2 regions of the Nocardioides panacisoli genome follow, and region 1 is predicted to be linked to the other one. Evidence: riboswitches for the same ligand, from Rfam matches in the RefSeq annotation. Region 1 holds a riboswitch; the other holds the start of a gene.
The links. Region 1 has a riboswitch for thiamine pyrophosphate ahead of KUV85_RS09845 (thiamine phosphate synthase). Riboswitches for the same ligand answer to the same signal wherever they lie in the genome.

Region 1 (5,805 bases):
GCGCGAGATCGTGCCGCCGGACCTGGCGGCCACCGCGATCGCGGCGATGAGCGCCACCCTCGGCGTCGGCGGCGCCATCGGCCTGCCGCTGTCCGCCTGGATCGTCGACGTGGGCGACTGGCACCTGCTGTTCTGGGTCTCCTCGGGTGCGGCCGCCCTGGTGCTGGTCGCGGTGCTCGCGCTCGTGCCGCACGTCCACGACGCCCGACCGGCGCGGTTCGACGTACCCGGCGCCATCGGGCTGGCCGTCGGACTGGTCCTCGCCCTGGTGGGGCTGTCCAAGGCCAGCACCTGGGGCTGGGGCGACGAGCGCACCGTGGGATGCCTCGTCGGCGGCATCCTCGTCCTCGTGGCCTGGGCCTGGCTCGAGCTGCGCACCAGCGAGCCGCTGGTCGACCTGCGCAGCACGGCCCGGCTGCCGGTGCTGCTCACCAACATCGCAGCGGTGGCGATCGGCATGGGCATGATGGCGCAGGCCATCGTCATCCCGCAGCTCCTCCAGATCCCCGAGCAGGCGGGCTACGGGCTCGGCCAGAGCATCCTCGCGACCGGCCTGTGGATGGCGCCCGGTGGCCTGATGATGATGGTCTTCGCCCCCGTGTCGAGCCGCCTCATCACCGGCATCGGCGCCAAGCCGACACTGATGATCGGCGCCACCGTGCTCGGACTCGGGTACGTCGTCGCGCTCGGCCTGATGGGGAGCCCGTGGCAGCTGGTGATCGCGACGCTGGTGATCTCCACCGGCGTGGGCATCGGCTACGCCGCGATGCCGACTCTGATCCTCGACGCGTCCCCGCCGCACGAGGCCGGGTCCGCCGTCGGGGTCAACACGCTGATGCGCTCGCTGGGCACCACGATCGCCTCGGCGCTGATGGCCACGGTGCTCACCAGTTCCACGATGTCGCTGGGACCGGTCGCCGTGCCGACCGAGAGCGCCTTCCGGTGGTGTTTCGTCATCAGTGCGGCCGCAGCGCTGGTCGGGGTGGCCATCGCCGCCACGATCCCGCGGCGGCGTACCGACGTCGACGCCGAGCCGGAGCTGGCCACCGCCGACGCGTGAGGCGGTCGGGCTACTCCTGCGAGCGCACCCGGATGCCGCTCAGCGGCACCGTCACCTCGCCGCCCGGGTCGGTGAAGAAGTCGTTGCCCTTGTCGTCCATGACGATGAAGGCGGGGAAGTCCTCCACCTCGATCTTCCACACCGCCTCCATGCCGAGCTCGGGGTACTCGATGACCTCCTGGCTCTTGATGCAGTCCTGCGCCAACCGGGCGGCGGGACCGCCGATCGAACCGAGGTAGAAGCCGCCGTGGGTGCCGCAGGCCTCGGTGACCTGCTTGGACCGGTTGCCCTTGGCCAGCATCACCATCGACCCGCCGGCCGCCTGGAACTGCTCGACGTAGGAGTCCATCCGGCCGGCGGTCGTGGGTCCGAAGGAGCCCGAGGCCATCCCGTCGGGGGTCTTGGCCGGGCCGGCGTAGTAGACCGGGTGGTCCTTGAGGTAGTCCGGCATCTCCTCGCCGGCGTCGAGGCGCTCCTTGATCTTGGCGTGGGCGATGTCGCGCGCCACGACCAGCGGCCCGGTCAGCGAGAGCCGGGTCTTCACGGGGTGCTGCGACAGCTCGGCGAGGATCTCCGGCATCGGGCGGGTCAGGTCGATCGACACGACCTCGCCACCGGCGATGTCCTCGGCCACGCCGGTGTCGGGCATGTACTGCGCCGGGTCGGTCTCGAGCTGCTCGAGGAACACACCGTCGGCGGTGATCTTCCCCAGGGCCTGGCGGTCGGCCGAGCACGACACCGCGATCGCGACGGGGCAGGACGCGCCGTGGCGGGGGAGCCGCACGACCCGCACGTCGTGGCAGAAGTACTTGCCGCCGAACTGCGCTCCGATGCCGAAGGACTGGGTGAGCTCGAAGACCTGCTCCTCGAGCTCGGTGTCGCGGAATCCGTGGGCACTCATCGAGCCCTCGGTGGGCAGGTCGTCGAGGTAGTGCGCGGAGGCGTACTTGGCGGTCTTCAGCGCGAACTCCGCCGACGTGCCGCCGATGACCACGGCGAGGTGGTACGGCGGGCAGGCGGCGGTGCCCAGGGAGCGGATCTTCTCGTCCAGGTAGTCCAGGATCCGCTCGGGGTTGAGGATCGCCTTGGTCTCCTGGAACAGGAAGGACTTGTTCGCCGACCCGCCGCCCTTGGCCATGAACAGGAACTTGTACCCCGGCGGGGTGTCGGCGTCCCCCGGCGTGGAGTAGAGCTCGACCTGGGCCGGCAGGTTGGAGCCGGTGTTCTTCTCCTCGAACATCGTCAGCGGCGCCATCTGGCTGTAGCGCAGGTTGAGCTGGGTGTAGGCGTCGTACACGCCCTTGCTGATCCACTCGGCGTCGTCGGCACCGGTCAGCACGCCCTCGGACTTCTTGCCCATGACGATCGCGGTGCCGGTGTCCTGGCACATCGGCAGGACGCCGCCGGCGGAGATGTTGACGTTCTTGAGCAGGTCCAGCGCCACGAACCGGTCGTTGCCCGAGGCGTCCGGGTCGTCGATGATCTTCCGGAGCTGCTGGAGGTGGCCCGGGCGCAGGTAGTGGGAGATGTCGTGCATCGCCTCGCGGGTGAGCCGCTGGATCGCCTCGGGACTGACCTGCAGGAAGGTGCGCCCGCCGGGCCCCTCGACCGTCTCGACCCCCTCGGTGGTGAGGAGGCGGTACGGCGTCTCGTCCTCGCCGTTGCTGCCCTTGGTCGGGAGGAGGTCTGCGTATCGGAACTCTGCGTCGGCCACGAATCCGTAGCGTACGCCGCCCGGCCCGGACGGGTGACCGCGCCCGCGGCGGCGGGCATACCGCGACGCCCGGAACCGTTGAGGTGGCATGCACCTCTACGACGCCGTGGTGATCGGGGCCGGCCAGGCCGGCCTCTCCGCGTCGTACCACCTGGGCCGCCTGGGCCTGGACCACGTCGTCCTCGACGCCAACGACGGGCCCGGTGGCGCCTGGCAGCACCGGTGGGACTCGCTGACCATGGACGACGTGCACGGCGTGGCCGACCTCCCCGACGCGCCGGCCCCGGTGCGCTCCGACGCTCGCGCCAACCACGTGCTGCCGGCGTGGTTCGAGCGTTACGAGCGCGACGGGGACCTGCCCGTGGAGCGGCCGGTGCGGGTCGACCGGGTCGAGACCGACGGCGCGCTCCTCGTGGTCGGTGCGGGGGAGCGGCGCTGGACCGCCCGGACCCTGGTCAACGCGACGGGCACGTGGACGCGGCCCTTCGTCCCGTCCTACCCGGGCGCCCGCTCCTTCCGCGGCGAGCAGTGGCACACCGCGCACTACCCGGGTGCGTCGCACTTCGACGGCCGACGGGTGCTCGTCGTGGGTGGCGGTGCGTCGGCGGTGCAGTTCCTCGGCGAGCTCGCGCCGCGGACCGACGTGCTGTGGGTGACGCGCCGCGAGCCCGTGTGGCGTGAGGACTTCGACGCCGACGCCGGCCGTCGCGCCATCACGCGCGTGCACGAGCGGGTACGCCGTGGCCTGCCGCCGGAGAGCATCGCCAGCGTCACCGGCCTGGCGCTGCGCCCGCAGGAGCAGGAGGCGGCCCGGCTCGGGACCTACGACGCCCGGCGGCCGATGTTCTCCCGGATCGAACCCGACGGCGTGCGGTGGGACGACCCCGCGGGCGCAGGGCAGGCGGCATTCGAGCGGGTGGACGCGATCCTGTGGGCGACGGGCTTCCGCCCGGCGATCGGCCACCTGGCGCCGTTGCACCTGCGCAGTGCGGACGGCGGCATCGCGCTGCTCGACGGTGGGCAGGACGTCCAGGCGAGTGTCACAGCCGCGGCCGACCCGCGGGTCCAGCTCGTGGGCTACGGGCCCTCGGCGAGCACGATCGGCGGCAACCGCGCCGGCCGCGCCGCGGCGTTGGCCGTACGCCGCCACCTGCAGGAGCGTGCGACGGGCCGCGCGGCCTGAACCACCGACGCCCACGTGCCGACCCGTCGACCGTCGTCACGCCGTGCGCTACGGTGGCGGTGAACTGCACACCACGGGAGTCCGCGGCAGCGGGCTGAGAGGGAGCTGGAGCCGCTCCGACCGTCACACCTGATCCGGATCATGCCGGCGAAGGGACGGATTCGCGTTGATCGCTCGACTGTTCTGCTTGGTCTCCGACCACGACGACCTCACGCTGCTGCCGGCGCTCGCCGATGCCGGCGTCGACGGCTTCCAGGTGCGCGCCAAGGGCCTCGCAGCGCGGCCGCACCTCACGCTGGTCGAGCAGGTGATGGCGGCCGTCGGTGACCGCGCCCAGGTCGTGGTCAACGACCGCGTCGACATCGCCCTCGCCGCCGGCGCCCACGGGGTCCACCTCGGCGACGACGACCTGCCGGTCGCCGCCGTGCGCCGCGCCGCACCGTCCCTGGTCATCGGTGCCACCTGCCGCGACCGTGCCTCGGTCGGGTCCGCCGCGGTGGACGGGGCCGACTACGCCGGCTTCGGCCCGGTCTTCGCGACCGACTCCAAGGCCGGGTTGCCCGACCCGCTCGGCACCGACGCCGTCGCCACCGCGGCAGGGCTGCTGCCGCTGGTCGCGATCGGCGGCATCACCGCCGGCAACGCACGTCGGGCCCGCGACGCGGGCGCCCACGGCGTCGCCGTCATCGGCGGCATCTGGCGCCCGCCCGACCCCGTCACGGCCGCGAAGGAGCTGGTGACGGAGGTCGCGTGATGCGCGTCCGGATCCTCGGAGCGGGCATCGTCGGCCTCGCCGTGGCCGAGGAGCTCCTGCGGCGTGGCCACGACGTCGTGGTGCACGACCCGTCCCCGGCCACGGGGGCGTCGTACGCCGCCGCGGGGATGCTGAGCCCCGCCGGCGAGCTGTGGCACGGCGAGGGTGAGCTCTTCCGGCTCGGACTCGCCTCGGCGGCACAGTGGCCGGCGTACGCCGAGGCGTTGGGTGTGGCGCTGCAGCGCACCGGCACGGTGCTCGTCGGGCGGGACGCCGCCGACCTGCAGGAGGTCGACCGTCGCGCCGAGCTGCTGCGCGGGGCGGGCGTCGCGGCGGAGTCGCTGACGCGGCGCGAGCTCGTCGCCCGCGAGCCCGGCCTGGGCCGGGTCGCCGGGGGAGTGCTGCTGCCCGAGGACCACAGCGTCGACCCGCGGGAGGTGCTGGCCGCGCTGCGCCGGCGGGTCCCCGTCGAGCAGGTCGAGCCGTCCCCGGTGGTCGAGCCGTCCTCGGTGGTCGAGCCTGTCGAGACCCCGGTCACCGTCGTCGCGACCGGTGCGCGGCTGCCCGCGCCCTTCACCGACCTCGTGCGACCCGTGCGGGGGGAGATCCTGCGCGTGCGCACCGACGACCCGCTGCACGGCACCGTGCGCGGCTGGGCCCACGGCCAGCCGGTCTACGCCGTGCCGCGGCGCGTCCGCGACGGCTGGCAGGAGGTGGCCATCGGCGCCACCTCCGAGGAGCACGGCGGGGACCCCGCACCGCACGTGGAGGGCGTCTTCCGGCTGCTCGAGGCCGCCCGCGCGCTGCTGCCCGGGCTGGACCGCGCCGTGTTCGACGAGGCGATCGCTCGCGACCGACCCGCGACGGCGGACCACCTGCCGCTCGTCGGACCCACCCACCTGCCGGGCGTCGTCCTGGCCGCCGGCCACCACCGTGCCGGCGTCCTGCTGGCACCGCTGACCGCCCGACTGGTGGCCGACCACCTCGAGACCGGAGCCGTCGAACCGGCCCTGGACCCCCGCAGGACCCGGGAAGGAGACACATGAGCACCCCACAGATCACCGTCAACGGAGAGCCCCAGGAGTTCGGCGGCA
Region 2 (5,805 bases), 1.2 Mb from region 1:
CGACTCGCAACATCAGAAGGTTCCCAACGCCGGCACGCGGAGTCGCTCCACGAGCAGGATGACGGCCGCCGTCGTGGCGGCCAGCAGCACCGAGGCTGCCATGGCCGTGCCGTAGTTCAGCGCCCCGGGGTTGCCGATCAGCCGGAAGATCACCACCGGCAGCGTCGGCACCTCCGGGCGCACGATGAACGACGTCGCCCCGAACTCGCCCAGGGACACCGCGAACGCGAACCCGGCCGCCGCCAGCAGCGGCCGCCACAGCGCGGGCACGTCGACCGTCAGCAGGGTCCGCCACGCCCCGGCACCGAGCGAGGCGGCCGCCTGCCGCTGGCGGTCGTCGATGCCGGCCAGCACCGGCACGAGCGTGCGCACCACCAGCGGCAGCGCGACGAGCGCCTGGGCGATCGGCACCAGCAGCGCACTGGAGCGCAGGTCCAGCGGTGGCTGGTCGAGGGTGATCAGGAACCCGAAGCCCAGGGTGACCGCGGAGACGCCCAGCGGCAGCATGAAGAGCCCGTCGAGCACGCCGCGGACACGGCGCTCCCCCAGCGACCGGGACCGTCGCGTCACCACCACCGCCACGAGCACCCCGAGCGTGAGCGACATCCACGTCGCATCGGCCGCGATCCGCAGCGAGTTCCCCAGCGCCTCGGTCACCGGCACCCGCAGCAGGGAGCCGACCCCGGCATCGCTGCCGGGGCTGCCCAGCGCGCGGTAGTGGACCAGCGTCCAGCCCCCGTCGCGGCGCAGCGACGCGGTGACGAGGCCGATCAGCGGCGCGGCGACCAGGGCGAGCACGGCACCCGTGGCGGCCAGCGCGGGAAGGTCCCCCGCCGTCGGGCGGGACGGGCGGGCCAAGGCGCGGCGTACGGTCGGGTCGGGCACGCGGCGCAGGCGTCCCGCGACCGCGAGCAGCACGGCCACGGCCAGCAGCTGCACGATCGAGAGCGCCGCCGCGGCGGGCAGGTCCAGCAGGTCGGTGGTCAACAGGTAGATCTCGGTCTCGACCGAGGCGTAGCGCGAGCCGCCGAGCACCAGCACCACCCCGAACGCCGTGGCGCAGAAGAGGAACACCACGCTCGCGGCCGAGACGATCGCCGGCCGCAGCGCCGGCAGCGTCACCGACCAGAAGACCTGGCGGGGCGAGGCGCCGAGGCTCGCCGCGGCCTCGGCGGGTCGGCGGTCGAGGCCCTCCCACGCGGCGCCGACGGTGCGCACGATGACCGCGACGTTGAAGAACACCAGGCCGAAGACGATCGCCGCCGGCGTGCCGTCGAGCCCCAGGAACCCGAGCGGCCCCGACTCGGTGAGCAGCTGCCGCACCGCCACGCCGACGACGACCGTCGGCAGCACGAACGGCACCAGCATGAGTGCCCGCAACAGCCCGCGCAGCGGGAACCGCAGCCGATACAGCGCGTACGCCGCGGGCAGGCCCAGGACGACCGCGCTCAGCGTGGCGGCGGTGCTGGTCCACAGCGTGAACCAGACGACGCGCCGCGTCCGCGGCCGGGTCAGCACCTCCCAGACCGCCCCGGGGTCGAAGGCGCCGTCGGGGAAGAAGCCGCGCTGCAGCATGCCCGCAACCGGCAGGGCGAAGAAGACCCCCAGCACCGCGACCGGCACGGCCGCGAGCAGCAGCAGGGCAGCGATGCGCCTCACGGCGTGACCGATGCCGTGGTCCCGGGACTCGTCGCCGGCGCTCCTCGCACCTCGACCGCCACGCTCATCGCGTGGTGATGTCGGTCCATTCCTGCTGCCACTGGCTGCGGTTGGCCGCGATCTCCTCCGGCGGGAGGCTCAGCTCCGGCGACGCCGGCGGCGCGAACTCCGCCCACTCCTCGGGGAGCGCGGCGTCCTCGGCGACCGGGTAGACGTACATGTTCGGCGGCAGCGCCTCCTGGACCTGCTGGCTCAGCATCCAGTCGATGACCGCCTGCGCGCCCTCGGGGTTCTCGGCCCCGGCCAGGACGCCGGCGTACTCGACCTGGCCGAAGCAGGTCGAGGCCAGGTCGGCGGTGCTGGTCTCACCGTCGGCGACGGTGAAGGCCGGCGAGGAGTCATAGGACAGCACGATCGGCCGGTTGCCACCGGAGTAGGTGAAGTCGACGGTGTAGGCGTCCTCCCAGCCGCGGACGATCTTGGCGCCGTTGGCGAGCAGGTCCTGCCAGTACTGCTGCCAGTCCTCGCCGTACTCGGCGATCGTGGCCAGCAGGAACGCCATGCCCGGCGTGCTGGAGGTGGCGCCGGGGGTGACGAAGAGCGACTCGTAGGCGGGCTCGGTGAGGTCGTCGAGCGTCTCGGGGGGCGGCCGGTCGCGCTGCTCGAACCAGGCGGTGTCGACGTTGACGCAGACGTTGCCGGTGTCGATCGGGGCGAGCGCACCCTCCTCGTCGCCGGGCAGGGTGTGCTGCTCGGCGCCGGCCGGCAGCTCGGCGTCGTACGGCGCGAACACGTCAGCGTCCAGCGCCCGGGACGCGAAGGTGTTGTCGACGCCGAAGGCCACGTCACCCAACGGCTCGGAGTCGGTGAGGACGAGCTTGTTGGTCAGCTCGCCGCCGTCGCCGGCCGGGGTGTGCACCAGCTCGTAGCCGGTGTCCTCCTCGAAGGCGGCGACCAGCTCCTCGGGCAGGTTGAAGGAGTCGTGGGTGACCAGGACGACCTCGCCACCGCCGGACTCACCGGAGGCCGACCCCTCCTCGGTACTCAGCGAGCACCCGGTCGCGACCAGCGACAGGGCACCGAGGGCGACGAGGCCGCGGGTTGCGGGACGGATGAACATGAGGACTCCCTTCGCCGGTGCTAACCGGAGCAGGTTCATAGGGTCTGGGCGCCGGGCCCACTCTCAGCACGAGGTGTGCTCCCCTGTCGGACACGCCCAGTCTAGGACGCGGTGTAGCGGATCCCGTCGGCGTGGTCGGCCCGCGTGGCCTCGCCGCGGGCGACGAGCAGGTCCAGGTGGGCCTTGGTCTCCATGGAGGCCATGCCCTGGCTGAAGACGTCGAGCTCGTCGTAGGCCTTCTCGTGGCGGGTCCAGCCCAGGTCCTGCGCCACGACGTGGGCCGTGGTGGTGCGGTGCTCGCGCAGCGCCTTGGCGCACAGGTCGAGCCGGTCCTCGTGGTGTGCGGTCAGCTCGTCGACGCGCTCGTGGGTCGACGGCGCGACCGGTCCGTGCGCGGGCAGCACCTGCAGGTCCGGCAGGGCACGGACCCGCGCCAGCGAGGACATGAAGTCGCCCAGCGGCTGGTCGGTCGGCGGCACGGTGAAGCCGATCGAGGGGGTGATGGTCGGCAGCACGTGGTCGCCGGCGAAGAGGAGCCCGTCGTCGGTGTCGGCGAAGACGTAGTGGCCCGGCGTGTGACCGGGGGTGTGGACCGCATCGACCGTGCGACGACCGAGGTCGATGGTGAGGTCGCCCTCCAGCCAGGCGTCGGGCATGCGCCACAGCGAGGCGTCGGGCAGCTCGCCGTCCTCGCCCGCGAGCCAGAGGTCGGCGATGTCGCGGGCCCCCGCACTGACCAGTACGTCGATGAAGGGGCTGTGCGCGAGGTCCTCGGCGTTGTTGAGGAGGTCCAGCGCCGGCTGCTCGCCGCGCCCCAGCGACACCGGGACGTCGTACTCCGCGCCGAGCACCGAGGCCATCGTGTAGTGGTCGCGGTGGACGTGGGTGACCAGGAACCGGCGGATGTCGCCGAAGCCGTAGCCGACCTGTGCCAGGCACTTCTCCAGCAGCTCGCGGGCGACCGGGATGGCCCAGCCGCCGTCGATGAGGGTCAGCCCGTCGTCGCTCTCGACGACGTAGACGTTGATCGCCTTCAGCCCGTCCATCGGCAGCGGCAGCGGGATGCGGTGGATCCCGTCGGTGACGCGCCAGGCGCCCTCGGCGGCCCAGTGCTCGCCGGAGTCCGGCGAGATCGCTGCGCCCGTGCTCACTCCCGATGCCATGGCGCGACTCTACGAGTCCGAGGTGGGCTCCAGGTCGGGCAGCCCCAGGTCCAGGTTGGGCTGCAGCAGGCCGCCGTCGACCTCGAGCATCTTGCCGGTGAGGTACTTCCCCGCGGGCGAGGCGAGGTAGAGGACGGCCGCGGCGATGTCCTCGGCCTCACCGATGTGGCCCAGCGGGGTCGCACCCTCCATCTGCTGCCGCGTCTCGGGGACCCCCGCCACGAACTCCAGCGCGCTGGTCATCACCGAGCCGACGTAGACGCCGTTGACCCGGACCTGCGGCGCGAGGTCGGTCGCGGCGAGCCGCGACCAGTGGGCCAACGCCGCCTTCGCGGTGCCGTAGGCGAGGTAGCCGCGGCCCGGGGAGCGCCCCATCATCGAGGAGATCGAGGTGACCGACTTCTGGCGCGGGGCGTCCGGGGTGCCGGCCGAGGCCAGCATCAGCGGCACCGCCGCCCGGGTCAGCGCGTGGGCGGTGGAGACGTTGAAGTGGAACGACTCCTCCAGGTAGGCCACGTCGGTGTCGAGGAAGGCATTGGGGATGGTGCCGCCGACGTTGTTGACCACGACGTCGAGGCGGCCGAACTCGTCGTACGCGCGCTGCGCGAGGGCGGCGACGGCCTCGGTGTCACTGAGGTCGGCGGGGACGACGACGGCCGTGCGGCCGGTGTCCTCGACCCGGTGGGCGACCTCGTCGAGCTGGCCCTCGGTGCGCGAGGAGAGCACGACGTCGGCGCCGGCCTCGGCGAGCGCGACGGCGGTGGCGGCGCCGATGCCGCGCCCGGCACCGGTGACGACGGCGACGTGGTCGGTGAGCGTGAAGCGGTCGAGGATGCTCACCAGACACCGTCCCCGACCAGCGAGCCGGCGCCGGTCGACCGGACTCCGGTGGCGACCAGGCCGCGGCCGGTGACCAGCGGCAGGTCCAGCGGCGTCCGCAGGCCCGGCTCGGCGGCCACGACGGCGGGCACGGCGTTGATCAGCCGCTGGGCGGTCACGATCATCCCGGAGACGTTGTGGTCGCCGTGTTCGCCGTGGTGGGTGAAGTCGACCTTCATGTGGGGCTCACCGGTGATCTCGACCCGGTAGCAGCCGTCGCCCTCGTGCGGCGTCGGCCAGTCCTCGTCGGTGGTCGCGTCGGTGCGGGTGACGTGCTCGAGGGTGATCCGCGGCTCGCCGCCCACGGTGCCGACCACGCGGAAGCGGACCGAGCCCATGGTCCCCTCGGCGACGTCGACCGACGCGGTCTCGACCGCCCGCGGTGCGGGACGGCGTTCGACCTCCTCCAGGAGCGGCTCGTCCAGGGTCACCCCGAGCCCGTCGGCGAGGAGGCGTACGACGGGACCCCAGGCCGTGGTGAGGATGCCCGGCTCCCAGAGCATGGCCGCGAAGTCCAGCGGCTGGCCGAAGCCGAACAGGTCGCGCATGACGACGGGTTGGTAGTAGGTGGAGTAGTCGGCGATCTCGCTGACCTTGAGGTGGTCGATGCGCTGGCTGAGGCTGCTCATGACCAGCGGGAGCACGTCGTTGGCGAAGCCGGGGTCGATGCCGTTGACATGGAGGCTGGCGTTGCCGTCGCGACCGGCGGCGTCGATGTCGGCGATCATCTCCGGCGGCAGCGTGCCGGCCCGGTGCAGCAGGATGACCGGCCCGCTGGAGACGACGTTGACGCCGTCACGCAGGAACCCGGTGAGGTCCCCGATGGACTCGAAGACCCGGTCGTCGGTCATCGCGCCGTGCACGATGCAGTCGGGCCGCAGCGCGACCAGCTCGTCGCGGTCGGTGGTCGCCGCGATCCCGACGTCGCGTCCGAGCTCGGCGAGCCGGCCGACGTCGACGCCGTGCTTGGCCTCGCTGGAGGTC

Region 2: another riboswitch for thiamine pyrophosphate. It lies ahead of KUV85_RS15480 (thiamine ABC transporter substrate-binding protein); the one in region 1 lies ahead of KUV85_RS09845 (thiamine phosphate synthase).

The regions. Positions count from the first base shown of each region.
Region 1 covers NZ_CP080409.1:2,016,798-2,022,602, reverse strand. Annotated here, with positions in the region: gene KUV85_RS09860 (MFS transporter) at 1-1,060, shown strand, start outside; gene KUV85_RS09855 (fumarate hydratase) at 1,071-2,774, opposite strand; gene KUV85_RS09850 (NAD(P)-binding domain-containing protein) at 2,863-3,957, shown strand; TPP riboswitch at 4,021-4,130, shown strand; gene KUV85_RS09845 (thiamine phosphate synthase) at 4,124-4,711, shown strand; gene KUV85_RS09840 (FAD-dependent oxidoreductase) at 4,711-5,757, shown strand; gene thiS (sulfur carrier protein ThiS) at 5,754-5,805, shown strand, end outside.
Region 2 covers NZ_CP080409.1:3,170,416-3,176,220, reverse strand. Annotated here, with positions in the region: gene KUV85_RS15490 (ABC transporter ATP-binding protein) at 1-13, opposite strand, end outside; gene KUV85_RS15485 (ABC transporter permease) at 13-1,659, opposite strand; gene KUV85_RS15480 (thiamine ABC transporter substrate-binding protein) at 1,724-2,779, opposite strand; TPP riboswitch at 2,769-2,874, opposite strand; gene KUV85_RS15475 (MBL fold metallo-hydrolase) at 2,881-3,942, opposite strand; gene KUV85_RS15470 (SDR family oxidoreductase) at 3,952-4,782, opposite strand; gene KUV85_RS15465 (hypothetical protein) at 4,779-5,805, opposite strand, start outside.